DNA from 3 places in the Kitasatospora sp. NPDC059812 genome. Region 1 is predicted to be linked to each of the others. Evidence: riboswitches for the same ligand, from Rfam matches in the RefSeq annotation. Region 1 holds a riboswitch; each other region holds the start of a gene.
The links. Region 1 has a riboswitch for cyclic di-AMP ahead of ACFV6D_RS22920 (transglycosylase family protein). Riboswitches for the same ligand answer to the same signal wherever they lie in the genome.
Positions count from the first base shown of each region.

Region 2: another riboswitch for cyclic di-AMP. It lies ahead of ACFV6D_RS33520 (M23 family metallopeptidase); the one in region 1 lies ahead of ACFV6D_RS22920 (transglycosylase family protein).
Region 3: another riboswitch for cyclic di-AMP. It lies ahead of ACFV6D_RS31335 (peptidoglycan DD-metalloendopeptidase family protein); the one in region 1 lies ahead of ACFV6D_RS22920 (transglycosylase family protein).

Region 1 covers NZ_JBHWIO010000047.1:55,523-62,577, reverse strand. The annotation lists gene ACFV6D_RS22930 (DUF397 domain-containing protein) at 85-348, opposite strand; gene ACFV6D_RS22925 (hypothetical protein) at 908-1,885, shown strand; cyclic di-AMP (ydaO/yuaA leader) riboswitch at 2,316-2,476, shown strand; gene ACFV6D_RS22920 (transglycosylase family protein) at 2,463-3,887, shown strand; gene ACFV6D_RS22915 (hypothetical protein) at 4,110-4,310, shown strand; gene ACFV6D_RS22910 (LacI family DNA-binding transcriptional regulator) at 4,382-5,401, opposite strand; gene ACFV6D_RS22905 (glycoside hydrolase family 13 protein) at 5,427-7,055, opposite strand, start outside.
Region 2 covers NZ_JBHWIO010000100.1:21,653-28,707, forward strand. The annotation lists gene ACFV6D_RS33515 (hypothetical protein) at 1-986, shown strand, start outside; gene ACFV6D_RS33520 (M23 family metallopeptidase) at 1,048-1,881, opposite strand; cyclic di-AMP (ydaO/yuaA leader) riboswitch at 1,894-2,052, opposite strand; gene ACFV6D_RS33525 (alpha/beta fold hydrolase) at 2,394-3,221, shown strand; gene ACFV6D_RS33530 (TetR/AcrR family transcriptional regulator) at 3,314-3,883, shown strand; gene ACFV6D_RS33535 (PP2C family protein-serine/threonine phosphatase) at 4,104-5,234, shown strand; gene ACFV6D_RS33540 (SpoIIE family protein phosphatase) at 5,317-7,055, shown strand, end outside.
Region 3 covers NZ_JBHWIO010000086.1:17,873-24,927, forward strand. The annotation lists gene ACFV6D_RS31335 (peptidoglycan DD-metalloendopeptidase family protein) at 200-1,159, opposite strand; cyclic di-AMP (ydaO/yuaA leader) riboswitch at 1,162-1,344, opposite strand; gene ACFV6D_RS31340 (MFS transporter) at 1,657-3,189, shown strand; gene purB (adenylosuccinate lyase) at 3,214-4,644, opposite strand; gene ACFV6D_RS31350 (MarR family winged helix-turn-helix transcriptional regulator) at 4,795-5,250, opposite strand; gene ACFV6D_RS31355 (DUF3037 domain-containing protein) at 5,370-5,786, opposite strand; gene ACFV6D_RS31360 (HipA family kinase) at 5,783-6,538, opposite strand; gene ACFV6D_RS31365 (NAD(P)/FAD-dependent oxidoreductase) at 6,710-7,055, shown strand, end outside.

The DNA of each region.
Region 1 (7,055 bases):
GGCCCCGGACCGGCCCCGGACAAGACAAAGGCCGTCGCGGTGTCAGCACCCACGACGGCCCCCCGATGGCAGGACGGCGGCCGGTCAGACCGCCAGGTGGTCGAACTCCCCGTCCTTGGCCCCCAGCAGCAGGGCGGCGATCTCGGCCCGGGTGTAGATGAGCGCCGGCCCTTCCGGGAAGCGCGAGTTGCGCATCGCCACATCGCCCCCCGGCAGGGCCGCGAACTCGACGCAGTTCCCCTGGGAGTTGCTGTGCAGGCTCTTCTGCCAGAGAACCCCCTTGAGGTCGGCGGCCGCCATCCCGTTGTAGGTGTCGTACGAGCCGTGCGTGTCCTGCGAGTCGTGCATAGAAATCTCCCGAAGAGCTCCGGAGTGGTCGTCCAGCGCGGCGCTCCCGGCACCCGCCGAACGAACGGACCGGCCCCGTACCGGCCCGGCACAACGCCTCACTTGACGCGATGATAGCTGCTGTGCACGTGCATCAGCACGGGACATTGCAGGTGCACGAGGCCTTTCACCGGCAGTTCGGAACTCTTCACGGGCCCTTCTCCTGACGGTACGTAAACGGACATAGCCGAGTGAATCGCCAGATTCTCGATAACCGGCCGTGAGCGGTTCCCCGCTGAATGTTGATCTTCAGACGCCCGGAGTCGCGCTGCCGTGACGCTCCGTCAGGCGACCTCCTGGCTGTGAGACATCTCACGCGCCACACAGGCAACTCGACGCCCCGTCGGACACGTCAGGGCTACGAGCGGTGATCGCTCGAAGGCTGGGTGAGATATGTCCGGATTGCGGGCAAACCGCCCGGACGGACACGGCGGGAACGCGGCGCACCCGCCATGACCACGTGAAACTCGAACGGCAGCCGAATGCAGGCCTGACGGGCCGATGTCCTACGATCTCCGGCATGAGCACCGCAGCCATCCCGGGCGCGCCACTGCCCGTCCGCACTCCAGGCTCCCGTGCGCGGGGGCGCCACCGCCGCCCCGAGCGCCCCGAGATCCCGGCCGGCTCCCCGGCCCTGGTGCTCGCCGTGCCCGCGACCGCCGGGCCCGAGTCCCGCTCGGTCGTCGAGGAGCTGCTGTCGATCGTCCGCAGCGAGCAGAGCGGCATCCAGACCGCCGTCGGCTACCTCCCGGGCGAAGCCGCCCAGGGGGTCGACAGTGACGACCGCACCGTCGCCGAACTGCTGGCCATGGCCGCCGAGGCGGGCCTGCCCGCGCCGGTCCTGGTGCCGCTGGTACCCGGCCCGCACGGATTCCTGACCGAACTTCACGCCCTCGCCGCGGAGTACGGAGCCCCCGTCACCGACGTGCTCGGCCCGCACCCGCTGCTCGCCGAGGCCGTGCACGTGCGCCTGTCCGAGGCCGGTCTGGCACGCGCCGACCGGGCCCGGCTGTTCGCCATCGCGACCGCCGCGGACGGCGTCGTGCTGACCACCGTCGGCGGCGAGGAGGCCGCTGCCGCGGCCGGCATCACCGGTGTCCTGCTGGCGGCACGACTGGCCGTCCCGGTCGTGCCCGCCGCGCTCGACGTGCCGGGCTCGGTCGCCGCGGCCGTCAACCACCTCAAGGAGACCGGCTCCCAGCGCCCGGCGCTGGCCCCGCTGGTGATCGGGCCGGAGGCCGACTCCGAACTGCTCGCCACGGCCGCCGAGGAGACCGGCTGCCCGTCCGCGGCGCCGCTGGGCGCCTACCCGACGGTCGGCCAGCTGATCGCCGCCACCTACCTGGCCGCGCTGCCGGCACCCTCCCCCGAGGCCCTGGCGCAGGCCGAGGCCGAGGCGGCGGAGACCGCCGAGGGCGCGCACGCCGACCACTCCGGCCGGGGCGGTCACGCCGCCCACGCCGCTCGCACCGCCACCGAGGAGTCGGCCGGCCAGTAGCGGTCACCGCACGCGTGAAGGGCCCGGAACGTAGCCGTTCCGGGCCCTTCCTGCTTGTCCCGTAAGGGAGTTAAAGGGCGAATAGGTGCGATGTCCGTTCTATCCGCATTTGTTCGCCGTCGCTCGATCCATCCCCCGACGGCCACAGTGTGGACGCACCTCCTTCTCGGCGGGCGGCCCCCGGGGGACCCGACCCGCCGTCACCCGCCTCCTGAAGCACAGACAGTTGTGCACGCCCTTCGCGGCATTGCCGGAAATCGGCCATTTTCGATCATGGCGAGCGAGGGGAACGACCGTTCTCGCCAAACCGTGATGCGCGTCACAGGTGTTTGCAGTTTGAACTTAAGTCTGCTTAACGTGCTCCCCGTTCGTGGCCACACGAACCCAGTTCATCCGCGACGCCGAGTCCTGCCGTCGGATGTCCTGGCAGCGCGAAAACGCACCACGGCAGGAGCGGGGGACCCACAGGTAAGTCGCCCCGGACCGTTCCCCGGAACGATCCAGGGCTAGGGGTGAAGCCGCGCCCACAGCGCGGCCGGGCAACTCCAGCCCGAATCCGACAGCTCACCTCGCAGGCGTGGGAGAGGACTGCGTCTTCATGCTGCCCACCAACGGCACCCGTCTGTCCAGTCGTACCCGACGCGTGATCGCCGCCATCGGCGTCGCGGGCGTCGGCCTCACCATCCCCTGCCTCACCTCCGGCACCGCCTCCGCCGCCTCCGTCGCCACCTGGGACAAGGTCGCCCAGTGCGAGAGCACCGGCAACTGGAGCATCAACACCGGCAACGGCTTCTACGGCGGCCTGCAGTTCACCTCCAGCACCTGGGCCGCCTTCGGCGGCACCGCGTACGCCCCCCAGGCCAACCAGGCCACCAAGGACCAGCAGATCGCCGTCGCCGAGAAGGTCCTCGCCTCGCAGGGCCCCGGCGCCTGGCCGGTGTGCTCGGTCCAGGCCGGCCTGACCAAGGGCGGCGCCGCGGCTGCCGTCGACACCTCGGCCGGCTCGACCACCGGCTCGGCTGCCAGCTCGACCGCCACCAAGCCCGCCGCGAAGCCGGCCACCCCGGCCGCCAAGCCCGCGCAGAGCCAGGCCCCGGCCACCCCGGCCGCCAAGCCCGCGCAGAGCCAGGCCCCGGCCACCCCGGCCGCGAAGCCCGCCAAGCCGGCCGCACCGGCCCAGGACCAGGCACAGGCCCCCGCCGACTCCGCCAACGGCACCTCGGCGCAGAAGGGCCAGAACCAGGCCCAGAACAGCGCCCAGCCCCAGGGCGACGACTACACCGTCGCCTCCGGCGACTGGCTGTCCTCGATCGCCGACAAGCACAACCTCCAGGGCGGCTGGCAGCGGCTGTACGAGCTCAACCGCGGCACCCTGACCGAGGGTCCGGACACCATCTACCCGGGCCAGCGCCTCTCGTTCAAGGACGGCGGCCAGGCCCAGCAGTCGGCTCAGACCGACCAGTCCGGCTCGGACTTCACCTGGTTCGACCGCTCGCAGAAGTCCGGCCAGACCTCCAACGGCGCCGCCGTGAACGCCAAGCCGACCGCCCAGCCGCAGGCCCCGGCCCCGGCCCCGGCCGCCAAGCCGGCTTCCAAGCCGGCCGCCCAGGCGCAGACCCCCGCTCAGGCCCCGGCCGCCACCGGCAGCATGGCCGCCGCGGTCTCCTTCGCCCAGTCGAAGGTCGGCCAGGCGTACGTCTACGGCGGTACCGGCAACGGCGGTTGGGACTGCTCCGGCCTGACCCAGGCCGCGCTGCGCGCCGCGGGTGTCTCCGTCCCACGCGTCGCCGCCGACCAGGCCGCCGCCAGCACCCGCGTCTCGCTGGACAGCCTGCAGGCGGGCGACCTGCTGTTCTGGTCCAACAACGGCCAGAACTCCGGCGTCTACCACGTCGCGATCTACATCGGCGGCGGCCAGTACGTCGAGGCCGCCAACCCGAGCTCGGGCGTGCGCCTGCAGACCGTCGCCAACTGGGCGCCGGACTTCGCCGGCCGGGTCTGAGCACGACCCGCGGGTGACAGCTGACAACTGACGGCTGACAGATAACAGATTTCAGATAACAGATTTCATCATCTGTTATCTGTCAGTCGCCGCCCGCCCCGGCGGTCGCCCGGCGCCGCAGGAAGGCCGCCGGCAGGCCGCCGGGCAGGACCGCCCGAGGCCATGGTCAAAGCCCGCCCCCAGCGGGCATGCTGCTGCTCCGGCACCCGAGGAGGAGTCACCATGGCCCAGGTCACCGTCACACTCGACGCCAACCTCGCGATCGACGCGATGATGCTCTCCGGCACCAAGAACCCGCAGGACGCCGTCGAACTCGTCCTGCGCGACTACCTGGCCCGCGGCCGCCGCACCGAGACCCGCACCGGCGACGCCACCGACGGCCAACGGCTCACCGAGAGCCGCCCCACGGACCACGAGGGCTGACCCGGCACCCGGGCGGCACGCAACGGGCCCCGGAGAGCAACAGCTCTCCGGGGCCCGTCCGTTGACCGTCCTCAGCGCGCGCAGGCCCCCGTGGAGCCGCGCATGACCAGCTCCGGCTGGAACATGAACTCCCCGCGCTGGACCGCGTTCCCGCCGACCTCCTCCAGCAGCGCGTCCACCGCCGCGGTCGCCATCGCCTCGACCGGCTGGCGGATCGTGGTCAGCGGCGGCTCGGTGAAGGCGATCAGCGGCGAGTCGTCGAAGCCGACCACCGAGACGTCGTGCGGCACCGACAGTCCACGCTGCCGCACCGCCCGGATCGCCCCGAGCGCCATCATGTCGCTGCCGCAGACGATCGCCGTGCAGCCCTTGTCCAGCAGTGCGCCGGCCGCCGCGTGCCCGCCCTCCACGCTGAACAGCGTGTGGTGGACGAGTTCCTCGGCCTCCTCCTGGCTCCGTCCCAGCACCTCGCGCATCGCCGCCGTGAAGCCCTCGATCTTGCGCAGCACCGGCACGTACCGCCGCTGCCCGACGGCCAGCCCGATCCGCTCGTGCCCGAGTTCGGCCAGGTGCTGGACGGCCATCCACATCGCGGCCCGGTCGTCCGGCGAGATGAACGGCGCGTCGATCCGCTCGCTGTAGCCGTTGATCAGCACGAACGGCACCCCGCGCCCGGTCAGCCGGGCGTAGCGGTCGTGGTCGGCGGTGGAGTCGGCGTGCAGCCCGGAGACGAAGACGATGCCCGCCACACCCCGGTCGACCAGCATCTCGACCAGTTCGTCCTCGGTGGACCCGCCCGGCGTCTGGGTGCACAGCACCGGGGTGTACCCGTGCCGGCTGAGCACCTGCTCGATCACCTGAGCCAGTGCGGGGAAGATCGGGTTGCTCAGCTCCGGCGTGATCAGCCCGATCAGGCCGGCGCTGCGCTGGCGCAGACGGGTCGGCCGCTCGTAGCCGAGCACGTCGAGCGCCGCCAGCACGGTCTGCCGGGTGGCGGCGGAGACGTTCGCCTTGCCGTTGAGTACGCGGGAGACGGTGGCTTCGCTGACCCCCGCCTGCGCCGCGATGTCTGAGAGTCGCGCCGTAGTCACGGTCCCAGAGCCTATTGCAACCACGTCAGACCGCCCACCAGCCGGTGCTGTCCGGCGCGAGCACCGTCTCGCCGCCGTCGACCACCAGCTCCACCGAGGAGAGCAGCAGCTTTCCGGGCGCCGCTATCCGGACCGGCTCGTCCGTGGCGTTGACGGTGCAGACGAAGGAGCCGCGGCGGAACGCCAGGGTCCCCTCGGGGCCCTCCAGCCACTCCACGGCCGTCCCGGCGCCGAGGTCGTCCTGGGAACGGCGGACGGCGAGCGCGCTGCGGTACAGCTCCAGGGTGGACGCCGGGTCGCCGGTCTGCGCCTCGACGCTCAGCGCGGCCCACTCGGCCGGCTGCGGCAGCCAGGACGGCCCGCCGGCGACCGGGCCGAAGCCGTACGGGGCCTCGGTGCCGGACCACGGGATCGGGACGCGGCAGCCGTCGCGGTAGCCGTCCTGCCCGGCCTTGCGGAAGAACGACGGGTCCTGGCGGACCTCGTCCGGCAGGTCGGTGACGTCCGGGAGGCCGAGTTCCTCGCCCTGGTAGATGTACGCGGAGCCGGGCAGCGCGAGCATCAGCAGGGTGGCGGCGCGGGCGCGGCGCAGGCCGAGCTCGCGGTCGCCGGGGGTGCGGATCTGGGTGCCGAGGCCGGGCGGGTTGGCGAAGCGGGTGGCATGCCGGGTGACGTCGTGGTTGGACAGCACCCAGGTGGTGGGGGCGTCGACCGGGCGCATCGAGTCGAGCGAGACGTCGATCACCTCGCGCAGCGCGGCCGCGTCCCAACCGGTGCCCAGGTACTGGAAGTTGAAGGCCTGGTGCAGCTCGTCGGGGCGCACGTAGTTGGCGGTGCGCTGGACGGTCGGGGTCCAGGCCTCGGCGACGCCGATCCGCTGGCCCGGGTACTCGTCGAGGATCTTGCGCCAGCTGCGGTAGATCTCGTGCACGCCGTCCTGGTCGAAGAACGGCATGACGTCGTTGCCGAGCAGCTTGAGCTGGTCCGCGCCGCCGAGGTCGGGCAGGCCGGGGGCCTTCACCAGGCCGTGGGCGACGTCGATGCGGAAGCCGTCGACACCCATGTCGAGCCAGAACCGCAGGATCGAGCGGAACTCGTCGGCGACTGCCCGGTTCTCCCAGTTGAAGTCGGGCTGCTCGGGGGCGAACAGGTGCAGGTACCAGTCGCCGGGGGTGCCGTCCGGGTTCTCGCTGCGGGTCCAGGCCGGGCCGCCGAAGATGGACTCCCAGTCGTTGGGCGGCAGTTCGCCGTTCTCGCCCTTGCCGGGACGGAAGTGGTACCGCTCGCGCAGCGGGGACTCGGGGCCCTCGCGCAGGGCGCGCTGGAACCACTCGTGCTGGTCCGAGGAGTGGTTGGGGACGAGGTCGACGATGATCCGCAGCCCCAGCTGGTGGGCGTCCCGGATGAGCGCGTCGGCGTCCAGCAGGCTGCCGAACATCGGGTCCACTGCGCGGTAGTCGGCGACGTCGTAGCCCGCGTCCGCCTGCGGCGAGGCGTAGAACGGCGAGAGCCAGACCGCGTCCACGCCGAGGTCGCGCAGGTACGGCAGGCGGCTGCGGATGCCGGGCAGGTCGCCCATGCCGTCGCCGTTGGAGTCGGCGAAGCTGCGCGGGTACACCTGGTAGATGACCGCGTCCCGCCACCAGCCTCTGGA
Region 2 (7,055 bases), on a different contig from region 1:
ACGACGAAGACCTGCGGCTCGCCCCGCGCACCAGGGCCGCCGACCTGCTCGCCTGGGCGGCGGAAGAGGACCGCACCCCGGTGGCCGAAGCGCCGCTGCGCGCGGTGCTGGCCCTGCTGGAGCTGGGCGAGGGCAGGATGCACGACGGCTGGCCCGAACTGACCTCGAACGCGGTGGAGCACCTGCTGTACGAGCGGCTCTACCTGTACGTCCAACCCGAACCGGAGGCGGACCCGTTCGCGTACGGCGCCGCCGTCCGGCTGCTGACCGACCACCAGCGGGCCGCCAAGCGGCTCAACGCCAAGCGCCAGGAGCGGCTGCACGCCGAGGCCGAGTGGCAGGGCGAGGTCGCGGCCGGGCTGCTGCGCCGCGCCGACCTGGTGACCTGGCCCCGGCTGTACGCGCTGCTGCTGCACGCGTACGGGGCGGACGTCACGGATCCGGAGGCGGTGCGGGAGTGGCTGACCGGCTTCCGGGAGCTGGCGCAGGAGGAGCGGCTGGCCAGGTTCGCCGCACTGGCGCAGACCGGCTGGCTGGACGAGGTGGACGAGCAGGGCTGGAGCCCGACCCGGGTGATCTCGGTCGGCATGGCCACCGACGGCGCGCGTCGGCTGCTGGAGCAGGGCCTGATGCGGCGCAGCTACCGCAACCTGACCGAGCTGACCGCGCTGGGGCGGCCGATGCCGGACGAACTGGCCGGGGACTTCGGGGCGTTCGAGGAGGCGGCGGTGGAGGCCGCGCTCGACCTGTACGGGGAGTGGACGGTGCCCGGGCTGCCGCGACTGCTGGTGGAGGAGTTCCCGGACCTCGCGCCGGAGCCGGGGCAGGAGGAGATCGACGCGTACCTGGCGGGGCTGGCGCAGGAGGAGTTCGACGCCCGCCTGGAGGAGCTGGCGGGGCCGGCGCAGGAAGAGTCCGACGCGCACCCGGCGGGGCCGGCCGACCCGGCGGACCCGGCGGACCCGGCGGACCCGGCGCAGGAGTGACGCGGCGAAGCCCCGGCCGCCGGTGCCTTTCGGTTCCGGCGGCCGGGGCTTCGCGGGTGCGTCAGGGGTTGAGGCCGCGCTGCTGGAACCAGGTCTCCGGGTCGACGGGGGCGCCGCCACCGGGGCGGACCTCCACGTGCAGGTGCGCGCCGGTGACGTTGCCGGTGGCGCCGACCTTGCCGATCTGCTGGCCGGAGCCGACCTTGCCGGAGCCCTTGATGATCGAGGAGAGGTGGCAGTACCAGATCTCGGTGCCGTCGGGCAGGGTCTCGACGATCCGGTAGCCGTACGAGCCGGACCAGCCGGCCGAGGTGATGGTGCCCTGGCCGACCGCGTAGACGGGGGTGCCGGTGTCGGCGGCGAAGTCCAGGCCGGTGTGCAGGTGGGCCCAGTAGCGGGCGCTCTGGCCGTAGTGGGCGGTGAGGTGGTAGTCGCGCACCGGCAGGGTGAGGGCGGCGGCCTTGGCCCGCTCGGCCTCCTCGGCGGCCCGCTTGGCCTCGGCCTCCTTGGCGGCGGCCTTGGCCTCCGCCTCCTTCGCGGCCTGGACGCGGGCGTCCTCCTCGGCGGCGGTGCGCTGGCTGTCGGCCTGCAGCTGGATGCGGGCGGCGAGCGCGAGGCCGGGGTCGGCGGAGAGGGCGACCGGGGTCTCGTCCGGGGTCTCGATGGCGGGGGCGGCGGCCGGGGTGGCGGAGGCGAAGCCGGTGGCGCCCAGGGTCGCGGCGACGGCGGTGACGCCGAGCAGCGGGGAGGTCCCACGGACCTGACGCGGCATCCGGTGCCGGTTGGTCTCGGCGTCCGGGCCCGCGTACTCGGGGCCGTCCGGGCCGGGGTGGTCGAGGAGCCGGGTACCTGCTGCGAGGCCGGCCGGGTGTGCCGGGGTGTGCGTCGACGCCACGGAGGCGCGCTCCTTTCCTTCCTTCGCGCCTACCGGGTTAGCTGACGGGTTCGGAGCAGGAAGGTCTCCTACGGCTGGGCCGAAGCCCCGCCGATTCACCCCAAGGAACGTGGTTCCCCGGCTCCCTGACCTGCCCGGAGGCCGGTCGGCGGGATTAGGCGACGGCGCACGGTGCCGTCTGGGTACGGCGTTGAGGACCGCGCTGCGTTATCAAACGTTAATCCTAGGAGGCCCTGATTCCAAGCCGTTCGCCCGGGACGACCGGAGACAGGCGGGGCACTCTGGGACGCGAAGGGCGTTTTGTCCCCCTTGGGCCCCTTGGGCACGCTTGAACACCATTGACGCCACCTCACGTGATCGGACGTCAACGGACGGCCCTTCATTCAGGCACTCACCACTGACCTCCCCCGCCCCACAGGGTGCGAAGGCTTGACGGCTAAGGCTATTAGCCTTAGCTTTATGGCTATCGGCAGCACGCCGAAGCCCGCACCGGCAGCCCCCGGAGGCCCACCATGAACGCCACCAGCGCCCCCACCACCCAGTACCTCGACGTCACCGGCGGCCGCCTCGCCTACGACGACACCCGGCAGGGCGACGGCACCCCCGTCGTGCTGCTCCCCGGAATGCTCGACACCCGCGCCGCCTACCGGCACCTCCACCCGCTGCTGGCCGCCGCCGGCCGCCGGGTCATCACCATGGACCTGCGCGGCTTCGGCGAATCCTCGATCATCTGGGACGACTACTCCCCCGCCGCCATCGCCACCGACGTCCTCGCCCTGCTCGACCACCTCGGCATCGGCCGCGCCGTCCTGGTCGGCAACTCCTACACCGGCGCGACAGTCGTCAAGGCCGCCGGCGACGCCCCGGAACGGGTCGCCGGCATCGCCCTGATCGACGCCTTCGTCGAGAACCCCCCGCCCGGCGCCCTCATGCGCGGCGCCCTCCGCGTCATGGGCGCCCTGACCGTCCACTCGCCCGCCTTCTGGGGCCTCTACCACCGCAAGCTGGCCTACCCGGGCGCCAAGCCCGCCGACTTCGACACGTACGTGGCCGGACTCGTCGCCGCCATGCGCACCCCCGGCCGAAAGACCGCCACCCGCGGACACGTCGGCGGGGACTCCGCGCCCGTCGGCTGGACCGCGGCCGTCCGCTGCCCCTCGCTCGTCATCATGGGCAGCAAGGACCCCGACTTCCCCAAGCCGGAAGCCGTCGCCGACCGGCAGGCCGCCGCGCTCAACGCGCGGAAGGTCATGATCGACGGATCCGGGCACTACCCGATGGCCGACAACCCGCAGGCCACCGCCGGCGCCCTGCTGCCCTTCCTCGCCGAACTCGCCTGAGCCCCGCCCACCCCGTCCGCCCACGTCAGCCCCGCCCCCACGCGCCGCCCCGCCCCGCCACGTACGCCTTCCACCGACGGAGAGCCCACACCATGCCCCGAGTAGGACTCACCCCCGAGCAGGTCGTCGACCACGCCCTCGCCCTCATCGACGAGCAGGGCGCCGACGCCCTCACCCTGGCCGCCGTCGCCGCCCGGGCCGGGGTCGCCACCCCGTCGCTGTACAAGCACGTCAGCGGCGGCCTCACCGAACTGCGGCGGCTCATCGCCGTCCGGGTCACCGAGGAACTCGCCGACCGGCTCGCCGAGGCCGCCGTCGGCCGCAGCGGGGACGACGCCGTCGCCACCGTGCTGCGCGCCTACCACGCGTACGCCACCGAGCACCCGCACCGCTACAACGCCCTCCCCCAGGCCCCGCAGCCGGACGACGACCTCACCCGCGCGGCCGGCCGGCTCGTCGGGGTGATCATCGCCGTCCTGCGGGAGTACGGCCTCGACGGCGCGGAGGCGATCCACGCCGCCCGCACCGTCCGCTCCGTCGCCCACGGCTTCGCCTCCCTCTCCATCGGCGGCGGCTTCCAGCTCGCCGAAGACCTGGCCACCACCCAGAGCCGCCTCATCACCCTCCTCACCACCGGCCTCCGCACCTGGCCCACCCCCTGAGACACCGGCCACCGCACCGGCCGCGGCACGACCCGCCCGGCCTCCCACGACGACGGAACGGCCAGCGCCCCGGGTGACACATGCGCGAGAAGTCGGACCCGCCGACTTCCCGTGCGGCGGGCAGGCAGCGGCCTGGGGGTGGTGGGGGTGGACGGGTTAGTGTGGCCGGGCTGACTGGTGGTCATGACAGGGGACCGCCGACCCCTTGGCGGAGGTCCACGTGCCCGCACCGATAGCGAGGGCGCGGCGGTGGTACCTGCGGCTGCTGGACGGGAACGCCCGGGCCGCGCGGTACGCGCTGGGGGTGCTGCTCGGGGTGACGGCGGTGCTGAGCGTCCTGCCGATCGTGCTGCCGTACAGCTGGCCGCCGTCGGCGCTGGTGCTGCCGCTGGTGGTCGGCGGGCTGCTGTTGCGGCGCGGGCAGCTGCTGGTGCTGGTGTGCGCGGCGCTGGCCGGCGGGGTGCTGGGGGCGGTGGTGCGGGATCCGCTCGGGGTGCGGATCGGGGTGACGCTGGTACTGGCCGCGACCGCGGTGACGGTGCTGGCCGCGAACCGGTTCCGGCACCGGCTGGGTCTGCGCGGGACGCAGGGCGATTCGATGCTGCTGGAGCTGGCCGAGCACACCCGGACGCTGGCCCGGCTTCCGGAGCGGCTGCTCGACTGGCACTTCGACAGTGCGCTGGCGCCGGCCGGCGACACCTCGTTCTCGGGTGACTTCCTACTGTGCGCGCACCGCCCCGAGGAGGATCTGCTGGAACTGCTGCTGGTGGACGTGTCGGGCAAGGGCAGCCGGGCGGCGGCCCGCTCGACGCACCTGTCGGGCGCGTTCGCGATGCTGCTGGGGCGGGTGCCGCCGGAGGCGTTCCTGCCGGCGGCCAACGACCATCTGGTGCGGATGGGCTGGGAGGACGACTTCGCGACGGCGGTGCACCTCGCGCTGCGTCCGGCGACGGGCGACTACCGGCTGTTCAACGCCGGCCATCCGGCGCCCGCGCAGTTCCGCCGGGCGGACGGCGGCGGCTGGGCGCGGTCGGGGCACGGCGGTCCGGCGCTGGGGCTGGTGTCGGGCGTGCTGTACCCGGCGGTGTCGGGGCGGCTGCGGCGGGGCGATTCGCTGCTGCTGTTCAGTGACGGCCTGGTGGAGGTGCCGGGTCGGGACCTGGACGAGGGGGTGGGTCGGCTGCTGGCGGCGGCCGAGCCGGTGGTGCGGCCGTGGCGGACGCAGCAGCAGCTCACCCGGGGTGCGGCGGAGCGGCTGGTCCGGACGGTGGCGCGGGACGCGGCGGACGACCGGACGCTGGTGCTGGTGCGCCGTCTGGGTCACCATTCACCCGCTTCAGCACCCGCTTGAGAAATAAGGTATGAAGAATTAAGTGCCCGTTCGGGCACCCAGAGGGCACCCACCCCCCGAGAGCGGAAAGGCCGGGTATCCGATGGACCTGACCTCGCCGTGGGTTCCCCCCTCCGAGGACGAGAGCCGGACGCCGCGCAGCAGTCCCACCGCCCGCAGCCCCATGCGCTGCGTGCGCTTACTTCTCGGCTGCACCAGCGCCGCCGAACTGCTCGGCACCGTCCTCGCCGAGGGGCCGGGCTGGATCACCGGCGAGGGTTCCGCGCTCTACCTGCTGGATTCCGCGGGAATGCTCCGGCTGACCGCCTCGCACGGGCTGCCGGACTGGGCCCACGAGCGCTACAGCATCGTCGATCCGGCCGGTGACCTCCCCGCCGCGATGGCCCTGCGGTTACGCCGCCCCTACCTGCTCAGTCCCGAGCACACCAGCGTCGACTACCCGAACAAGAACGCCGGCATGGGCACCGGCATGGTCGCCGTGATCGCCCTGCCGATGGTCGTCGACGAGCGGCCGGTCGGCGTCCTCGCCCTCGCGCTGGCCCACCGGGGCACCGTCCCCCGCCGCGACCTGGACGTCCTGGAGACCATCGGCGAGGCCTGCGCCCACCGGCTGTCCCACCTGCTCGACCACGCGGACGCCCGGATACCCCAGGATCCGGCCGGGGCGCCGCCGGACGGGGCCGGCAGCCTCCCCGCCGGGCTGGCCCACCCGATGCTGTCGCTCGCCGTCCGGGCGGCCGGGCACGGCGCCTTCGAACGCGATCTGGTCACCGGCGAGAGCTACTGGGACGCCGCGGCGTTCCGGGTCACCGGCCAGCCCGCCACCGCCGACGGCTCCGCCCCGGAGCTGGACCGGATCGTCCACCCGGAGGACCTGCCGGACGTGCAGGCGGCGCTCGCCGAATCGCTCACCACCGGCGGGTGGTACCGGATCGGGTACCGGGTGCTGCGCGGGGGCGGCAGGGTGGCGCGGATCGAGGAGACCGGCGAGGTGATGCTGGACGTCCACGGCCGGCCGGTCCGGGTCGCCGGGCTGCTCTCCGACCGGGGCCAGGGCCGCGGCCGGGACCGGGACCGGGAACACCCCGGGCAGCAGGCCGGACAGCAGCCCGAGGAGCAGTCCACCCCGGCCGGGGCCCGGACGGCGCTGCTGCTCGCGCTCACCCGGTCGCTGTCGCGGGCGGTGACCGTCCGGGACGTCACCACCGCCGTCACGGACGTCGCCCGCCCGGCGTTCGGCGCCGCCAGCATCGTCCTGGACCTGGTGGACGAGGGCCAGCTGCTGCCCGTCTCGCACACCGTGTACGGCGGGCCCAGGCGCACCGAGCTGACCCGGCTGGCGGACCTCTCCGAGAACGTGATGCAGCACGCGCTGACCCGCTCGGCCCCGCTGTTCAGCGAGCCCGGCCCGGACCGGGGCCGGCACGGCCCGCTCACCCCGGCCTCCTGGGCGGTGCTGCCGCTGGTCGCCTCCGGGCGGCAGGTGGGCTCCTGCCTGATCACCTTCTCCGCCGAGCGGGCGTTCGGCCGGGAGGACCGCACCCTGTACTCGGCGTTCGCCGGGATCCTGGCGCAGTCCCTGGAGCGGGCCCGGCTGTACGACACCCACCACCACCGCGCCACCGAGCTGCAGCGCGCGATGCTGCCGCGCACCCTGCCCCGGCTGCCCGGGATCGCCAGTGCCGCCCGCTACCTGCCGAGCACCGAGGGCATGCAGATCGGCGGCGACTGGTACGACCTGCTGAGGCTGCCGGACGGCCGGATCGGGCTGGTGATCGGCGACGTCCAGGGCCACAACGCGGAGGCGACGGCGGTGATGGG
Region 3 (7,055 bases), on a different contig from region 1:
GCGCCCGCCCCCCCCCCCCCCCCGGGCCGGCCTGGGCGTGTCCCGCGCCCATGTCCACTGCTGCGGCGATCACCCGGTCGAGCGGTCACCCGACATGACCATCCCGGGCGGTCGATTCGCCCCGTAGCAGCGGTGGTTCCTCACCCGACGCATCCGGCACATCCGGTGCATCCGGTGCATCCGGTGCATCCGGCACTGGTCAGAGCGCGACGCCGTGGGCCCGCAGGTAGGCGACCGGGTTGATGTCCGAGCCGTACTCCGAGCCGTTGCGGATCTCGAAGTGCAGGTGCGGGCCGGTCACGTTGCCGGTCGCGCCGGAGAGGCCGATCTGCTGTCCGGCCTTGACGGCCTGACCGATCTTCACACCGATCGAGGAGAGGTGCGCGTACTCGGCGAAGTGGCCGTCGGCGAGCTTGATCTCGACCTCGTTGCCGTAGGCGCCGCCGTTGCCGGCCTTCACCACGACGCCGTTGCCGACGGCGCGCAGCGGGGTGCCGGTGGAGGCGACGAAGTCCTGGCCGGTGTGGTGGCCGGAGGCCCACATCGAGCCGGCCACGCCGTAGGCGGTGCCCAGCTTCGGGCTGGCCAGCGGGGCGACGAAGGCGGAGGCGGCGGCGACCGGCACGGCGGTGACCGCGGTGGTCGGCGCGGCGGTCTGCAGCTGGGTCTGGAGCTGGGCGGACGGCTTGGCCGCCTCGGTCCGGACCTCCAGCTGGGCCTGCGGCTTGGCGGCGGTGGTGGCCGGCGCGGCGTCCTGGGCGGACGGCTGGGCGGGCTTCGCCGGGGCAACGGGCTTGGCCGGGGCGGCCTGGCCGGCGATCACGAGCTGCTGACCGGGGAAGATCAGGTCCGGGTTGCCGCCGACGACCTCGCGGTTGTGGTCGTACAGCGCCTGCCAGCCGCCGTCGACGTGCTGGGCGTCGGCGATCCGGGACAGGGTGTCGCCGCTGACGACGCGGTAGCTCTCCTGCGACGGGGCCTGGGCCTGGTCGGCGGGAGCGGCGGCCGGGGCGGCGGTGACGGCGGCGGCCGGCGCGGGGTAGGCCTGGGCGCTCATCGCGGTGACGAGCGGCAGGGCGAAGGAGACACCGGTGACGGCGGTGGCGATCCCGATGCGGGCGGCGCGGGGCAGGGCGATACGACGAGCCTGTGCAGGCATGGAATTTTCCTCTCCGACGCCTGCGAGGTGAGCTGTCGGGTTCGGGCTGGAGTTGCCCGGCCGCACATGCGGCTTCACCCCTAGCCGGCCCTGGATCCGGGTACGCGAAAGCGTGCCGTTTCCGGTCCGGCGACTTACCTGTGGGTCCCCCGCTCCTGCCGTACAGAGTTCGGTGCGAGCCACCGGGCAGCGGCAGGATTCGGCGTTCCACCCGGTGGATCCGTCCGGACTGGCCGGGCGGTCGCTGAACTAAAACCCATCCGTTCGGGTGAAGCAATGTCGATCACTTGAACCGGCAACAACCCCCCGAGCTGCGGTGACCCTCCGAATGATCGGCTGCACCGTACGTGCACAATCCATTCACCCGGCGCCACTGATCCACGACGCTGCGCCGATTCCGCCACCGCTGCGCACCCACCCGCTCACGCACCGCGCACCCACCGACACACCCCCCGGTGACCCTTGTCACGTACGCCCCACGGGCGCAGGATCGGCCCGTGGCCACCTCCGAAGCAGGAACACTGCGCCTGGGCACCTCGCGGGGACGCTGGGTCCTCCTCGCGACGGTGCTCGGCTCCAGCATGGCGATGCTCGACGGCACCGTGGTGAACGTCGCGCTGCCCCGCATCGGCACCGATCTCGGCGCCTCCCTCGCGTCCCTGCAGTGGACGCTCAACGCCTATCTGCTCACCCTGGCCGGACTGATCCTGCTCGGCGGCGCGCTCGGCGACCGGTACGGCCGGCGCCGGGTCTTCCTGATCGGCGTGCTCTGGTTCGCCGCCGCCTCCGCGGCCTGCGCCGCCGCCCCCACCATCCACGTGCTGATCGCCGCCCGCGCCGTCCAGGGCATCGGCGGGGCGCTGCTCACCCCCGGTTCGCTCGCCATGCTGCAAGCCGTCTTCCACCCGGACGACCGCTCGGCGGCGGTCGGCCTGTGGTCGGGCCTCGGCGGGGTGTCGGCCGCGGTCGGCCCCTTCCTCGGCGGCTGGCTGGTGGACGGCCCCGGCTGGCGGTGGATCTTCCTGCTGAACCTGCCGCTCGCGGCCGCCGTGGTCGCGGTCACCTCCCGGTTCGTCCCCGAGAGCCGGAACGAGAGCGCCGTCGGCCGCTTCGACGTGCTCGGCGCGCTGCTCGCCGCGCTCGCCCTCGGCGCGATCACCTATGCGCTGACCGCCGCCGGAGAAGGCCTGTCCCCCGCGGTCTGGCTCACCGGCGTGATCGGCCTGCTGCTCGGCGCGGCCTTCATCGCGGTCGAGCGCCGCGCCGCCGAGCCGATGCTGCCGCTCGGCCTCTTCTCCTCCCGGCTGTTCACCGCCGTCAACCTGGTCACCCTCTGCGTCTACGCGGCGTTCAGCGGGGTGTTCTTCCTGCTGGTGGTGCAGTTGCAGATCGTCTCCGGCTTCTCCCCGCTGGTCTCCGGCCTCGCCCTGATCCCGATCACCGTGCTGATGCTGACCCTGTCGGCGCGCGCCGGGCGGCTGGGCAAGCGGATCGGCCCCCGGATCCCGCTCACCGTCGGTCCGCTGCTGTGCGCCGCCGGGGTGCTGCTGATGCTGCGCATCGGCCCCGGCTCCTCCTACTGGGCGGACGTGCTGCCCGCCGTCACGGTGCTGGGCTGCGGGATGACCCTGCTGGTCGCGCCGCTGACGGCGACGGTGCTGGCCGCCGTCGAGGTCCGGCACGCGGGCATCGCCAGCGGCGTCAACAACGCCGCCGCCCGCGCGGCCGGGCTGCTCGCGGTCGCCGCGCTGCCCTCGCTCGCCGGGCTGAGCGGCGACGCCTACCGGGTGCCGTCCGCCGTGGACTCCGCCTTCCGCACCGCGATGCTGATCTGCGCCGGACTGCTGGTCACCGGCGGGCTGACGGCCTTCGCCACCGTCCGCGGCAACGTGCTCGCGCCGGTGGACCGCCCGGTGGCCGAGCCGGACTGCGAGTGGGCCTGCGGCACCACCCCACCACTCGACCCGGGCCACGTCCACACGGACGAGGGCCCCGCCACCGGATCGGCGGCAGGGCCCTCAGCCGGCTGACGAATCGTCAGGAAGTACTGCCCGTCAGAGAATGTCGGCCGGCGCGTACTTGGCGGCCTCCGGGTAGGCGGCGGCGACGGCCTCCACCTGGCGGACCACCTCGGCGACCTGGGCGCCGGCCGCACCGGTGAAGGAAAGCCGGTCGGCCAGCAGCGCGTCCAGCCCGGCCCGGTCCAGCGGGATCCGCTCGTCGGCGGCCAGCCGGTCCAGCAGCTCGTTCTCGCGGCCACCCGCACGCATCGCCAGCGCGGAGGCGACGGCGTGCTCCTTGATGACCTCGTGCCCGGTCTCCCGGCCGACGCCCGCGCGCACCGCGCCCATCAGCACCTTGGTGGTGGCGAGGAACGGCAGGTAGCGGTCCAGCTCGGCCTCGATCACGGCGGGGAAGGCGCCGAACTCGTCGAGAACGGTCAGGAAGGTCTCCAGCAGGCCGTCGAAGGCGAAGAAGGCGTCCGGCAGCGCGACCCGGCGCACCACCGAGCAGGAGACGTCACCCTCGTTCCACTGGTCGCCGGCCAGCTCGCCGGTCATCGAGGCGTAGCCGCGCAGGATGACGGCCAGGCCGTTGACGCGCTCGCAGGAGCGGGTGTTCATCTTGTGCGGCATCGCCGAGGAGCCGACCTGGCCCTCCTTGAAGCCCTCCGTCACCAGCTCGTGGCCGGCCATCAGACGGATGGTCTTGGCCAGGCTGGACGGCGCGGCGGCCAGCTGGACGAGGGCGGTGAGCACCTCGAAGTCCAGCGAGCGCGGGTAGACCTGGCCGACGCTGATGAACACGTTGTCAAAGCCGAGGTGCCCGGCGACCCGGCGCTCCAGCTCGGCGAGCTTGTCGGTGTCGCCACCGAGCAGGTCCAGCATGTCCTGGGCGGTGCCGACCGGGCCCTTGATCCCGCGCAGCGGGTAGCGGGCGATCAGCTCCTCCAGGCGGCGGAAGGCGACCAGCAGCTCGTCGGTGATCGACGCGAAGCGCTTGCCCAGGGTGGTGGCCTGCGCGGCCACGTTGTGCGAGCGGCCGGCCATGACCAGCTCGGAGTGCTGGGCGGCCAGGCGGGCCAGCCGGACCAGCACGGCCACCGTACGGTCGCGCACGTGCTCCAGCGACTGGCGGATCTGCAGCTGCTCGACGTTCTCGGTCAGATCCCGGGAGGTCATGCCCTTGTGGATCTGCTCGTGGCCGGCGAGTTCGCTGAACTCCTCGATGCGGGCCTTCACGTCGTGGCGGGTGACCCGCTCACGGGCGGCGATCGAGCCGAGGTCGACCTGGTCGATCACCCGCTCGTAGTCGGCGACGGCGTTCGCCGGTACCTCGACACCGAGGTCCTGCTGGGCCTTCAGGACGGCGAGCCACAGGTGGCGCTCGAGGACCACCTTGTGCTCGGGGGACCACAGCTGGGCCAGGGTCGCCGAGGCGTACCGGGAGGCCAGGACATTGGGGATCTGGGGCTTCGCGCTCACGCTTCGCAAGCCTAACAGCCGAGGTCAGCCGGAACGTCGGCGCATCGGGCGGCTACGGCCCGGGCCGGAGCGGACGGCTCCGACCGGGCCCGCCCGACGGCTCCCGCCGGGCGCGGCGCGGTCCGTTACCGGGCGGCTTACTGGGCTGGCTTACTGGGCGGCGCCGGCCCGGCCGGCCAGCACCGGCAGGACCTGCCCGCAGATCGAGTGCAGCGCGATCCGCTGCTCGTCGGTCATCGCCTCGAACGCCTGGTGGGTGCGGGCCATCTCGCCGCGGATGCGGTTCAGGATCTCCCGGCCCTCGTCCGTGATCACGACGATCTTCACCCGGCGGTCGCCGGCGGCGGCCTCCCGGTGGGCCAGGCGCAGCGTCTCCAGCCGGTCCACGATCCCGGTGACGTTGGAGGCGTCGCAGCCCAGCCGTCCGGCCAGCGCCCGCATCGGCACCGGCTCCTGCACCGCGCCGAGCGCCTTGGCCTGCGAGGAGGAGAGCCCGTGCCGGGCCGCGGCCGCCGCGAAGTCCTGGAAATACGCGGCGCCGACGGCGGCCAACGCCTCCATCAACTCGGCGTTGGTCGGTACGGTCGTCGTCGCTGTCGAACCCATGGGGTCAGCGTACGGCCGAGTGCTTCAGCAACTCAAGCTTTGACCACGGCAACCGTCGACGGCTTGACCAGAACTGCAGCACCGGCCGGTCGACAGAGCCTCCGGCCAGTCGACAGAGCTTAGAGCACCAGCTGATCGAACAGGTGCCGCAGCTCCGGCTCCGGGTCCGCGGTCAGCCCGGTGTGCACCGGCCCCGGCTGGACGATCGCGCTGCGCGGAGCGGTCAGCCAGCGGAACCGCTGCCCCGGGCTGTCCCCCGCCGCCGGACCGGCCTGCGGACCCCCGGCGCACACCGCCTCGATCCCGTGCAGCGCCCGCCGCACCCCGTGCACGTCCGCCACCGGGTCGAGCGCCAGCAGCCGGGCCTGGTCCAGGTGCGTGCGCGCGGCCAGATACCCGTTCTGCCGGCAGTACAGCAGCACCCCGACGTTGACGCACTCGCCGCGCTCCACCCGCGGCACCGCGCGGATCACGGCGTACTCGTAGTCGTGCAGTTCGACGGCGGCCGGCAGCGCGGGCGTCCTCGGCTCGGTCATGCGGGCACCTCCGGCAGCCAGTCGCGCGGACCGGCCAGCCGGCCGGTCAGCTGGGCGCGGTACGCGGCGCGCACCGCCTCGGGCGAGTCGAAGCCGGGCTCGTCCAGCAGCCAGACCTCCGGGATCCTCGCCACCGCGCCCTCGATCGCGGCCTCCGCGAGCGGCGCGAGCGCCTTGTCCGCGGCCGTCAGGTCCGGCCGGGCCCGCAGCAGCGCGTGGTCGGAGGCATCGTACGGGCGGCGCACCCAGGCGGCGGCGCCCGCCCAGTGGTGGTGGAAGATCAGGCTCGCGCCGTGGTCGATCAGCCGCAGCCCGCCGGTCGCCACCAGCAGGTTGGGGTTGCGCCAGGAGCGGTCGACGTTGCCGATCAGCGCGTCGAACCAGAGCACCTGGCCGGCCAGCTCCGGATCCACCTCGAAGCAGAGCGGGTCGAAGTTGAGCGCGCCGCTGACGAAGGCCATCCCGAGGTTGGTCCCGCCACTGGCCCGCATCTGGTCCTGGACCTGCTGGTCCGGCTCGCTGCGGGCCAGCACCGGATCCAGGTCGACCGTCACCAGCTCCGGCACCGGCAGCCCGAGCCGCCGGCCCAACTCCCCGGCCAGCACCTCCGCCACCAACGCCTTCCGGCCCTGCGCCGCACCGACCCATTTCAGCGCGTACAGCCGCCGGTCGTCGGCCTCGACCAGGCCCGGCATCGAGCCGCCTTCTCGCAGTGGCGTCACATAACGGACCGCCGTCACCTCGGGGAGCACGCCCCACAGCCTATCGGTGCCGACCCGTCACCTCCTCCCCTCCGTACGCCCCCCGTCCCACCCCTCCACCATCCGCCCCACCCCGGTGGCAGCCCCCGCTGCTCCGTGCGAGTGTGGCGGACAGCAATGGGGACCTTCGCGGTTACGACCTGCACGGCAAAGGGATGAGCGATGGAACGACCTCGGATCCTGATCGTGGGCGGTGGCTTCGCCGGCCTGGAGTGCGCCCGCCGACTCGAACGCAAGCTCGCGCCGTCGGAGGCCGAGATCTCGCTGGTCACACCGTTCAGCTACCAGCTCTACCTGCCCCTGCTGCCGCACGTCGCGGCCGGCGTGCTGACCCCGCAGTCGGTCGCGGTCTCCCTGCGCCGCACGCTGCGCCGCACCCACATCGTTCCGGGCGGCGCGATCGGCGTGGACCCGGCCTCCAAGGTGTGCGTGGTCCGCAAGATCACCGACGAGGTGGTGGCGCAGAAGTACGACTACCTGGTCCTCGCCCCCGGCAGCGTCACCCGCA